2 regions of the Janthinobacterium sp. GMG1 genome follow, and region 2 is predicted to be linked to the other one. Evidence: predicted binding sites of a transcription regulator. Region 2 holds the regulator's gene; the other holds the start of a gene.
What was found. The regulator LexA, encoded in region 2, represses DNA repair genes until DNA is damaged. The targets are predictions, from matches to a motif close to ACTGTATNNNNATACAGT.
Positions count from the first base shown of each region.

Region 1: the regulator LexA is predicted to act here: its motif matches at 2,199-2,216, upstream of SJI03_RS11035 (translesion error-prone DNA polymerase V autoproteolytic subunit).

Region 1 is NZ_JAXQNT010000003.1:525,981-532,130, reverse strand. Features, by position in the region: gene SJI03_RS11050 (hypothetical protein) at 1-260, shown strand, start outside; gene SJI03_RS11045 (hypothetical protein) at 322-1,200, opposite strand; gene SJI03_RS11040 (hypothetical protein) at 1,264-1,776, opposite strand; gene SJI03_RS11035 (translesion error-prone DNA polymerase V autoproteolytic subunit) at 2,230-2,703, shown strand; gene SJI03_RS11030 (Y-family DNA polymerase) at 2,705-4,003, shown strand; gene SJI03_RS11025 (hypothetical protein) at 4,289-4,561, opposite strand; gene guaB (IMP dehydrogenase) at 4,837-6,150, shown strand, end outside.
Region 2 is NZ_JAXQNT010000008.1:186,451-192,600, reverse strand. Features, by position in the region: gene rplI (50S ribosomal protein L9) at 106-561, opposite strand; gene rpsR (30S ribosomal protein S18) at 589-879, opposite strand; gene priB (primosomal replication protein N) at 905-1,204, opposite strand; gene rpsF (30S ribosomal protein S6) at 1,225-1,620, opposite strand; gene lexA (transcriptional repressor LexA) at 1,896-2,531, shown strand; gene SJI03_RS21100 (sel1 repeat family protein) at 2,609-3,403, opposite strand; gene SJI03_RS21095 (cystathionine gamma-synthase family protein) at 3,483-4,724, opposite strand; gene purF (amidophosphoribosyltransferase) at 4,767-6,150, opposite strand, start outside.

The DNA.
Region 1 (6,150 bases), on a different contig from region 2:
TGGCGCGACAAATTATTCCTAAAATTATTCTGGCGGCGCTGCTGGTCGGCTGCGCCAGCGCGCCACCAGCGCCGCAGCGGGTGGACGTTCCCGTCTTCAACCCATGCGTAAAGGAGGTGCCGACGCGTCCGGTCTACGAATTCGACCAGTTGGTGCTAGCAGCTACGGACGGCGAGATTGTTCTGGCACTCGCGCGGGACTGGCCGCGCGGCCGGAAGTATGAAGTGGAACTGGAGGCAATTATTTACGGATGCCTGTAGCCTAATGATCTAATAATTCTACGGTGATTGAAATATGTAATTTATTCGTTCGGATAAACTGTTATGTTTTAGGTATAGTAATATTTTTATCTTCCAGCATCATTGGTAGATGTAATCCAATAAATGCTAAAAAAGAAAATGCCTTCAGGCTGTTAATTTCACTGCCATAATTGGAGCACTCCCCGTGCATAACCTGATGACGATTAAGGCCTATGAAAGCCTCTCCTGTTTGAATCATTTCTTTATCACGTTTCGATTTACTTTTCAGGAGGTCAGAATCAAGCATAATAAGAAACGGATGAAGAAGATCAGAGAGCTCCTGGTCACTGTCGAGTGCCGGCCGAAGGGCGAGCATGGCTTTCATTTCTTTCGTTGGTTTATGTGTACTCAGAGGGGATTCAATTTTTAATATTTCAGATAGTAAGCCATCCGCTTGAGCGATGAATACTGGTATCGAAAGAAAGTACCCGACATCTCCAAGATTTTTGTGAGCCATAAATGCTGCAGAGATTGCCTCTGATCTCTTCGGATATCGTTGAATTAGTTTTAGCTCAACAGAATCAATATTATTTCGATAGTATTTCGCCATTAATTCGTCGACGTCTTTCGGGGCAATTGAATCGAGTTTTTCTATCAGAGTTAGCAGATCTGATAAGGAGTCATACCAGCCAAAAAACCAACCTTTGGAAAGCAAAAAAATCATGGATTTTTTTGAAAGATCAGGTATTGCATTTAATCTTCGAATTGCCTCATCCCAGTCTATTTTGTTGATATTCTGAAGGAACTCCACACCCTTTTGAACCGCTGGTCTGTGATTTTCCAGCCACTTGTTCATGCGGTCCAGACCGTCTTGAATTTCCGGGGCTCGGTGCTCTATTGCTCTTGAAATTTGATTCAGAAATACTTCGGCAATTGAGATGTAGTGTGGTTTTTTTTGCATGGTATCTTTGTGAATTTTTTGATATTTATGGATTGTGCTACAAGTATGCTGGATATTTATCGACTATTTTTTGTCGTATTTATCCATGAGTCGGTGGCACACGCCAAGTAGCGCATGAATAGCCATGCTGACTTCATGGTAGTGCTCTTCTAGGTCGGGCTGAGTTACGTGGAGTAGGTCACTTGCTGCTGGATTAATTCCGATAAGCTCGGGTCGCCACATTAGGGTATGCAAAGGATCGACCTTAAGAAATTGAGCATTTATACCATGGACCAAGTCATGCCGGAAAAACGATTCTTTTTTTGCGAATTCTAAAATTGCAATCATTTCTTCTTTTTCATGAGAAAGTGATCGGGTGGTAGAGAAAGCCACCCTTATTAATTTTAGTTTTTTGGTAAAAGAAATGGGTTTATTGGGTTCTATCTTTGGTGTAATATTTTGGCGGTCTAGGATAATAATTATGTCATATAGGCAGCATTCTAATGATGACGAGTTTCTGACATAAAGGCCAAGCCACGCATTATAGTCGCGATCACTTTCAGAATGAAATGGGAAGAATGGATTCGAATGTGCCATGATTTATTTCACTTTTTTGATATTTTTAGATGAAAAACAAAGTATAAATTATTACGTAACTTCCATTCTTTAGTAATACTCCATGGTCATGCCATCCATTTCTATTATGGAGTCGTGCCATAAGGCGCGGAATCGAATTGGTCTTATGGGTGAGGTTTGTTGGATTAAGACTGTATATTACGTCTTTCATCCTTCGTGTAGGTTAAAAATTTCCTATTGGTTGTCCTCATTGAACTGGCTCGATGGCTCGATGGAGTGCGAAGCGAATTTGTCAGCGGTGTCCTGTTGACTTCCTCATCGCGCAGCCTGATCCCTTGCCCTTCAAACAAGAGCAAAACCACTGGCGAAGCCTGATACTGTGCAGCAAGGCTCACTTTTTTAGAAACAATTTTATCCTTCCTGTTTCTTACTTCGATAGATATACTGTATAAAAACACAGTATGTGAGCCAATCATGAATGCAACATTAGCAATACTTCAACTTTTCCAGCCAGGTGTATTGCAGGTGCCTTTACCGCTTGCGCAGTACCCAATTCCCAGTGCGCGGCCGGAAATTTCCCATCGGATATCCGCCGGGTTCCCGTCGCCGGCCGCCGACTATACGGAAGATGGCCTAGACCTGAATGCACTGCTGGTGCAGCATAAGGCAGCCTCGTTCTTTTTCACGGTCGAAGGCGACTCGATGCGCGACGCCGGCATCCTTCACGGCGACAAGGTGGTAGTCGACCGCTCCGTTTCACCACTTCACGGTCATATTGTCATTGCGGTGATCGATTCCGAATACACCCTCAAGCGCCTTTATTGCCAGCGGGGCACGGTAGAGCTGCGTCCGGACAACCCTGCGTACAAGTCGATCTGCCTGGCCGAAGGTAGCGAGCTGCAGATATGGGGCGTAGTGACTGGCGTCGTGCGAAAGCTCCGGGTGTGACATGGGCGACCCGACCAAGCAGATTTTTGCGCTTGTCGACGTGAACAATATGTACGTCAGCTGCGAGCGTGCCTTCAATCCACGCTTGCGCGACCGCCCGGTGGTAGTGCTTTCCAATAACGATGGCTGCGCCGTGGCCAGGTCGAACGAGGTCAAGGCATTGGGCGTGCCGATGGGCGCACCCTGGTTCCAGATGCGCGACCTGGCGCGCCAGCACGGAATAGTGGGCCTTTCCTCCAATTACACCCTGTACGCGGACATGAGCAACCGCATCATGACCATCCTGCGGACCTACAGCCCCAATGTCGAGGTCTACTCGATCGACGAATCGTTTCTCAGCCTGAACGGCTTGGGCGGCCTGTGGACATCCCCAACCGCCATGGGGCAAGATATTCGCGCCAAGGTGGCGCAGTGGACCAGCCTACCCGTTTGCGTGGGTGTGGGCCAGTCGAAGACACTGGCCAAGCTAGCTAACCACGTGGCAAAGAAATTTCCGCTATTCAACAGCGTTGCCGACTTCACGACCATGTCGGACGCCCGGACCGCCTGGCTGTTGCAGCGCATCGAAGTCGGCGAGGTATGGGGCGTCGGCCGCCGCATCAGTGCCAAGCTGCGCGCCATGGGCATCAACACCGTGCAGGACTTGAAAGACGCGCCACCGAGCACCATGCGGGCACATTTCGGCGTCGTGCTCGAGCGCACGTGCAACGAGCTGCGTGGAATATCCTGCCTGGAGTTGGAGGAGGTGGCGCCGCGCAAGGAGATTGTGTCGTCGCGCTCCTTTGGCACCATGGTCATCACAGCGGCCGAGCTGGGCGAATCGATATCGACCTATGCCGCGCGCGCCGGCGAGAAGCTGCGCGGTCAGCATTCCCTGTGCGGTGCTGTCCATGTTTTCGTGCAAACGAACAGATTCCGGGAGCGGGACGAGCAATACAGCAACGGCATCACCATCCCCTTGGTGGAGCCCAGTGCTGATAACCGTGTTCTGGCGGGCGCCGCGCTGCAGGGCCTGGCCATGATCTTTCGCGAGGGGTTCAAATACAAGAAGGCCGGGATCATGCTGATGGACCTGCAGCCGGATACGCGGCGCCAGGGCGTCTTATTTGATGCGGGGCAGGACCGGGCTCGGTCAGTGGCCACCATGGCTGCTCTGGACGCGCTGAATGAACGGTTCGGCCGGGATACTGTGCACTTGGGATCGGCGGGCCTGGTCAGGCGCTGGGCAATGTTGTCCGAGAACCGCACGCCACGCTATACCACCAGCTGGACCGAGTTGCCGAAAGTGCTGGCGAAGTAGGCCGGTAGGCGAGTTCAAGGGAGTGATGTGCAATGAGTAAGTTTCGAAAGCCCCTCAGCATCGAGCAGCTTAAAGAGATTCAGGAGCGCAGCGACTCGCCCGATATGCGGGCGGTGCTGTGGGAAGTGCGGCGCCTTCGTGAGATAGCGGCGACCGCAGACGAGCTGGAGCGGAGCCTGGGTCCGCGTGTCGACATGTCTGGGCTGATCCGTGCCTCGCTTCGGGTGCAGCTGGATGGCGAGCCTTGCACCGTCTCGATGCCTCCATCCACATGAATGTAGCCAGTCAGCGTGCCGGGCAAGATCGTCCGGCGGATGCCCAGCCGGCTACGCGCTGTTGCTGGTCGACCAGCACGATGACTTGGCAGCCGACTGCCGTGCTGCCATAGTTCAGTTGCAGGTATTCGCCCTGATGTTGATAGCTGGCGGGCGTGCCGTAGCGGGAGGCGAGTGCGAAGCTGTCCAGTCCCATCAGATCGCCGCCGCGGTGTTGGGCAATGCCGCTGGACTTGCAACTGCACAGTGTAAGCAAGAGGAGGGCGCCCAGCGCGAGCTTCATTGCAATCTTTCCATTTGGGTTATGCTTACAGATGGCGGTGCCTTCTATTATGTTGGGTGCCTACCTACCCGATCTTGTGCAGCCTCAGAAAGAGGCGAAGAAGCCGCCAAAACAGGGGCGAAATTTGGGCGAAAACGTAGACATTTCCAGACTTTTCCAGACATTTATACAGAAGCGGAAATGGCATTCCCACTATGTCTACAGAGGTTTGAGAATGTTTAAGACAAGAGGCAAGAATTTCTGTATAATCTGCTTTTGCGCCAATAGGAAATGCTATGCGTCTACTTCAAAAAGCACTCACATTCGATGACGTGCTGCTCGTCCCAGCCTACTCCAACGTTCTGCCCGCCGATACGTCCCTCAAAACTCGCCTGACCCGCAATATCACCCTGAATATTCCCTTGCTGTCCGCAGCCATGGATACGGTGACGGAAGCCCGTCTGGCCATCGCGATGGCCCAGGAAGGCGGCATCGGCATCATCCACAAGAATTTGAATCCGAAGGACCAGGCACGTGAAGTGGCCCGCGTAAAGCGTTTCGAAGCTGGCGTGTTGCGTGATCCGATCACGATTCCGCCGGAAATGAAAATCCGCGACGTGATCGCCCTGACGGAGCAATATGGCATCAGCGGTTTCCCTGTCGTCAAAGGCAAGGAAGTCGTCGGCATCATCACCAACCGCGATTTGCGCTTTGAAAAGGAACTCGACGCGGAAGCTTCCGCCAAGATGACCCCGCGCGAAAAACTCGTGGTCGTCAACGAAGACGCCGATACGGCCGAAGCCAAGCGCCTGATGAACAAGCACCGCCTCGAGCGCGTGCTGGTCGTCAACGACGCGTTTGAACTGCGCGGCCTGATCACCGTCAAGGATATCCAGAAATCGACTTCCCACCCGTTCGCGTCGAAAGACAGCCAGGGCAAGCTGCTGGTCGGCGCTGCTGTCGGCGTCGGCGCCAAGGATGAAGAGCGTATCGACCTGCTGGTCGCCGCCGGTGTCGACGTGCTGGTGGTCGACACGGCCCACGGCCACTCGCAAGGCATCCTCGACCGCGTACGCTGGATCAAGACCAAGTACCCGCAGGTGGAAGTGATTGGCGGCAACATCGCTACCGCCGCCGCCGCCAAGGCGCTGGTGGAATACGGCGCCGATGCCGTCAAGGTCGGCATCGGTCCTGGCTCGATCTGCACCACGCGTATCGTCGCCGGTGTGGGCGTGCCGCAAATCACGGCTATCTCGAATGTTGCCGAAGCACTGGAAGGCACGGGCGTGCCATGTATCGCCGACGGCGGTATCCGCTTCTCGGGCGATATCTCGAAAGCGCTGGCCGCTGGCGCCTCGACCGTCATGATGGGCTCCATGTTTGCCGGTACGGAAGAAGCACCGGGCGAAGTGATCCTGTACCAGGGCCGCAGCTACAAGTCGTACCGTGGCATGGGTTCGCTGGGCGCGATGTCCGATGGTTCGGCTGACCGTTATTTCCAGGACGCCACCATGAAGGCCGACAAGTTCGTGCCTGAAGGTATCGAAGGCCGCGTTGCCTACAAGGGCAGCGTGCTGGCGATCATCTTCCAGCTGGTGGGCGGCGTGCGT
Region 2 (6,150 bases):
GCAAAAATAAAGGGCTGAAATTGAGCGAAAAAAAGGCCACAAAAAAGCCGGGCGAACCCGGCTTTTCATAGTGCGGCAATGCCTGCGGGCCAGGCCCGCAGACGATTACGCGTTCGCGTCTGGAACGACAGCGATAACAACTTCCACAACCACGTCGGTGTGCAGAGCAACCGAAACGTTGTGCTCGCCAACGATCTTCAGCGGGCCGGTAGGCATGCGGATTTGTGCTTTTTCAACAGCAAAACCTTGCTTGGTCAGCGCTTCAGCGATGTCGAAGTTGGTGACGGAACCGAACAGACGGCCATCAACACCAGCTTTTTGAGCAACTTGAACGGTCAGACCGCTCAGTTTTTCGCCCTGGGCTTGCGATGCGGCCAGTTTGGCGGCAGCAGCTTTTTCCAGTTCGGCGCGCTTGACTTCGAATTCAGCCACAGCGGTTGCCGTAGCACGACGTGCCAGGCGTTGCGGGATCAGGAAGTTACGTGCGTAACCGTCTTTGACTTTGACGACTTCGCCGAGGTTACCGACGTTAACAACTTTTTCTAACAGAATGATTTGCATAGTTCTTCTCCAGGAATATCTGACCGATTAAGCGTGGTGCAGATCGGTGTATGGCAGCAGCGCGAGGAAGCGAGCGCGCTTGATTGCGGTGTCAACTTGGCGCTGGTAGTGCGCTTTGGTACCGGTCAGGCGTGCTGGCATGATCTTGCCGTTTTCTTGGACGAAGTCTTTCAGCGTGTCGACGTCTTTGTAGTCGACTTGCTCAACGTGAGCTGCGGTGAAGCGGCAGAACTTCTTGCGTTTGAACAACGGGTTTTGCTGTTTGCGTTTTTCTTTAAGCTTGAGCTTATTTTTGTCGAACTTTTTACCGAATGCCATGTCAGGCTCCTGTATCTAAAATGCGCTAGTCAAAATTGACTGCACTAAAATCAATGATGTGAAACACCAAACTCTTGCTGTTGCGGCTCTTCCTGGCCAGGAAACCCGTGAACTGATACACCCCGCCCAAGCTTGCCTGACTGAACCGGCCTGAGATTTCGCCAGCGGCTAGCGCGGCAACATCAAACTCGGTCAAACGGGCAATCCCTGCTTCCATCTGCTGCGAACTGTGTTGCAATACTGCATTCACAATCGGCAGCCCTGCCGGGGTATAGCGCAATATTTCGCGCTCGGCAATGATGGCGGTGACTTGTAGCTGGTTCAGCGCACGATCCTGGTCAAGAATTAAGCTGCTGCTGCGGCTGCGGCTGGAGCGGCTGCTGGTGCTTCGGTGCGGTGGCTTTTGGCCGCGTCTTCGCGTTGTACCGATTTCATCATCGGCGAAGGAGCTGTTTCAGCTTTCTTCATTTTAACGGTCAGGTGACGCAACACGGCATCATTGAATTTGAATGCTGTTTCCAACTCGACCAGGGTCTCGTTGTCGCATTCGATGTTCAGGCAGATGTAGTGTGCTTTAGGCAGCTTTTGGATCGAGTAAGCCATTTGACGGCGGCCCCAATCTTCCACGCGGTGAACCGAACCGCCGCGGGTGGTTACGCTGGCTTTGTAGCGTTCGATCATCGCGGGCACTTGCTCGCTTTGGTCCGGATGGACGATAAAGACTATTTCATAATGACGCATGCAAACTCCTTCAGGTCGGATTGATAATCGCCCACCCCGGCGTCAAGACGGGTGTGGGAAGGTCAGCCGAAGATTATAACCGCCTTTTGCAAACGTTTCAATCATTCCTTCCACCAGCACCCGAAAAGCCCGTGCGCCAGCGTGCTTTCGGCCCATGGACAAGTATTTCTTGCGAAATTCGCCGAAAACACGGAAATCCCCTTGCATAGTGGGCGATACTGTACAAAAATACAGACTGTTCATATAGACAGCATTTTAGTATGCACCCACCGCTCATGATCAAGCTGACAGCACGACAAGAACAAATCCTGAACCTGATCAAGGACGCGATTGAAAACACGGGCTTTCCTCCCACCCGTGCGGAAATCGCCAATGAACTGGGTTTCAAATCGGCCAATGCGGCCGAAGAGCATTTGCAGGCCCTGGCCCGCAAGGGCGCGATCGAGATTTCGCCCGGCACCTCGCGCGGCATCCGCCTGATCGGCGCCGCCGCTGAAGCGGCGCCATCGAAAGTGCCGGCAGCGCTGCTGATGTCGCTGCCGCTGATCGGCCGGGTGGCGGCCGGTTCGCCCATCCTGGCGCAGGAAAACCTGGAAGCGAGCTACAACGTCGATCCGGCCCTGTTCTCGGCCAAACCCGACTTCCTGCTGAAGGTGCGCGGCTGGTCCATGCGCGACGCCGGCATCATGGATGGCGATTTATTGGCCGTCAAGAAGGTCGACAGCGCCAAGAATGGCCAGATCGTCGTCGCCCGCATCGGCGACGAAGTCACCGTCAAACGCTACAAGAAGACGGGTTCCGTCATCGAACTGCTGCCGGAAAACCCCGACTTCAAGGTGATTACCGTGTCGCCGGAAGACGAGTTTGCATTGGAAGGTTTGGCTGTCGGACTGATGCGCAGCTGGCATTGACAAGCACGCCTTTGCAGGGCGCGCGGTTGGCGCCAGTTGCTGTTGGCGCCAACACTTCGAGCAAGATGGCGCGAGAATTACCGGCTGCCGCCGGGAGTCGCGACAACCACCGGCGGGCGGCGCTCCGCAGGCATCTTGGACGACGGGCGCCGGCCATCACTATCAAAAGCGGCGGTATCCACCGCCTTCTTGGCGGATTCGGCAAGCACATACGCTTCCGTCCTGGCTTGCCACGCCGCTCTTTTGGCTTCGGTCTGAGTCGCCTTTTGATTGGCTTCTGCACTGACCACAGTATAGGCCTTCTCCATCAACGCCTTTGCTTGCGTAAATTCCTGCTCATTCATCAAACGTTCAATGTCTGGGGGAATGTTTTTGCCAGGCGGCAATGACGCGTTGAGATTTTTGACAAAACCATTGTAGCAGGCGCTCCAAGCGTCGAGTCCTTCCTGCACCGCCATGATCTGGCGCTTGGTCTGCGACATCTCCGGCACCACCGGCTCCACACAGTTAAACTTGCTCAGGGAAATGTCAGCGCCCTTGTAATCGCGCGCATAGAAATCGATATCCGCACGGCGTGCGGCGCGCTGCCGGATCAGATCGAGCGCAGCATCCGCTTGCTTGTTGCCGCCGGTGGAGGACTTCTGAAACCATTCCCTGGCCGCGCTGACGTCACTGGTTACACCCTCACCATACAAATACATTTCGCCAAGATGGAACTGCGCTTCGGCATTACCAGCTGAAGCGAGCTTGTTATATAAACTCAGCGCCTGGGTATAGGATTGCGCTTCGAGCAAGCGATTTGCATCCGATAAATCATCGGCATACGCGCCGTAAGAAAACAGCATCGCAACAACAAATGTAAGTTTCTGCATGATCACCCTCTTGTAAAAGACTTATATTTATCAAATAAGACACAAATGTAAGCCCTTTCCAGGAAAAAGTGAATAATTATTATGCGCTCAATGCCGAACTGAAATCTTCCAGCAGGTCAGCCTCGTCTTCGATACCCACCGACACGCGTATCAGCGATTCGGCGATGCCCATGCTGGCGCGGCGCTCGGCGCCCATCTCGTAGAAAATCGTATGGGCGACGGGAATCACCAAGGTGCGCGTGTCGCCGAGGTTGCTCGCTGGAATAGCAAGATTGAGACGATTGAGGAAATCGAAGCAGTCGATGCCATCTTTCAGCTCAAAGCTGAACAGCGAGCCATAGCTGCGGAACAAATCCGTCGCCAGCGCGTGCTGCGGGTGCGACGCCAAGCCCGGGTAATGCACGGCCGCTACGCGCGGATCGGCGGCAAGCATGGTGGCCAGCGCCAGGGCGTTCGAGCAGGTGCGATCCATGCGCAAGGCCATGGTTTCCGCGCCGACGGCGATGTGGTGCGCCGCTTCCGGACCCAGCGAGGCGCCGAAATCGCGCAAGGCCTTGGCGCGGATTTGCGCAATGCCCCATTGTGCCGGTGCCGCCTTTTTATAATTCTCAAAGATGTTCGGATACCGCGTCCAGTCGAACACGCCCGTGTCCGTCAAGCTGCCGCCCAGCGCATTGCCGTGACCGCCAATCGATTTCGTCAGCGCATTGACGACCAAGCCCGCGCCCACCGCTTTCGGACGGAACAGGTATGGCGTCGTCATGGTGTTGTCGACGATGTACAAAATACCCTTCTCGCGGCACAAGTCACCGATTTTTGCCAGGTCGGCGATCTGCGTGCGCGGATTGGCGATGGTTTCGACAAACACGATGCGCGTGGCCGGCGTGATGGCGGCCGCCACATTGGCCACGTCGGTGGCGTCGACAAACGACACGGCGATGCCCTGCCCCGTCACCGTTTGCCACAGGCTGTTGGTGTTGCCGAACAAAAAGGCCGACGACACGACGTGATCACCGGCGCGCAGCAAGGATTGCACCACGGCGCCGATGGCGCCCATGCCGGTGGCGAAGCACAGGGTCGCCACGCCGTCTTCCATCTTGTTGACCTTGTCTTCCAGCGCGGAGACAGTCGGGTTGCCCTGGCGGCCATAGCGGAAACCCGGCTCCTTGCCCTGGAACACGGAAGCGAGCTGGCGCGCATCGGCGTAACCGAAAGCAACGGAAGTGTGCACGGGCTTGTGCAGGGAGCCGTGCTCGATGCCCTTGCGGCGGTCGTTATGCAGGATGGTGGTGGTAAAGCCGTAGTTTTTTTTATCGTTCATGATCGCAAAGAAAAAAAAGCCCGGCATCGGCCGGGCAGGTACTTATGCTTCTGTCGTCGCCAGGTTCAGGTTCAGCTGGGAACGCGGCGTATCTTCGGGCGCTGCCGCCTTCGGATGGTGGCGCGCATACTCCAGGCGATCCAGGTATTCCTGCGACACGTCGCCCGTCACGTAGACGCCATCGAAGCACGATGCTTCGAAGTTGGTCAGGGCCGGATTGACGTCGGCGATCGCCTGCTTCAGCGCGCCGATATCCTGGTAGACCAGGTAATCGGCCGTGATTTCGCGGCACACTTCTTCCGTCGTGCGGCCATAGGCGATCAGTTCGTCGCGCGTCGGCATGTCGATGCCGTACACGTTCGGGTAAATCACCGGTGGCGCGGCCGAGGCGAAGATGACCTTCGTCGCGCCCGCTTCGCGCGCCATCTGCACGATTTCACGGCTGGTGGTGCCGCGCACGATGGAATCGTCGACCAGCAACACCACTTTATCCTTGAACTCGGACGGGATGGCGTTGAGCTTCTGGCGCACGGATTTCTTGCGCGCCGCCTGGCCCGGCATGATGAAGGTGCGGCCGATGTAGCGGTTCTTGATGAAGCCTTCGCGGTACTCGATGTTCAGCGCCATGGCCAGCTGGATGGCGGCCGGACGCGAGGAATCGGGAATCGGCATGACCACGTCGATATGCACGCCTGGCAATTCGGCACGGATCTTCTCGGCCAGGTACTCGCCCATTTTCAGACGCGTGGCGTACACGGAGGCGCCGTCGATGACGGAGTCGGGACGGGCCAGGTAGACGAATTCGAACACGCACGGGTTCAGGCTGGCATTGTCGGCGCATTGAGCGCTGTGCAATTTCTTATCGGCATCGATAAACACGGCTTCGCCGGGACCGATGTCGCGCACGAAGCGGAAGCCCATGCCTTCCAGTGCCACGGATTCGGAAGCGATCAGGTATTCAGGACCTTGCTCCGTTTCATTGATGCCCAGGCACAGCGGACGGATGCCGTGCGGGTCGCGGAAGGCCAGCAAGCCCACGCCGGCGATTTGCGCGACCGCAGCGTAGCCACCCTTGACGCGGCGGTTCAGCACGGTAACGGCCTTGAAGATGGCTTCCGGATCGAGGTTCAGACCCGTCGTCGCTTCCTGGATTTCATGCGCCAGCACGTTGAGCAGCACTTCCGAATCGGAATCGGTGTTGATGTGGCGGCGGTCGTTCTTGAACATTTCCAGCTTCAACTGTTCCCAGTTGGTCAGGTTGCCATTGTGCGCCAGGGTGATGCCGAACGGCGCATTCACATAGAACGGTTGTGCTTCCTCTTCGCTCGACGAACCGGCTGTCGGGTAGCGGCAATGGCCGATGCCCGTCGTGCCTTGCAGCGAACGCATGTTGCGCGTACGGAAGACGTCACGCACGAGGCCATTG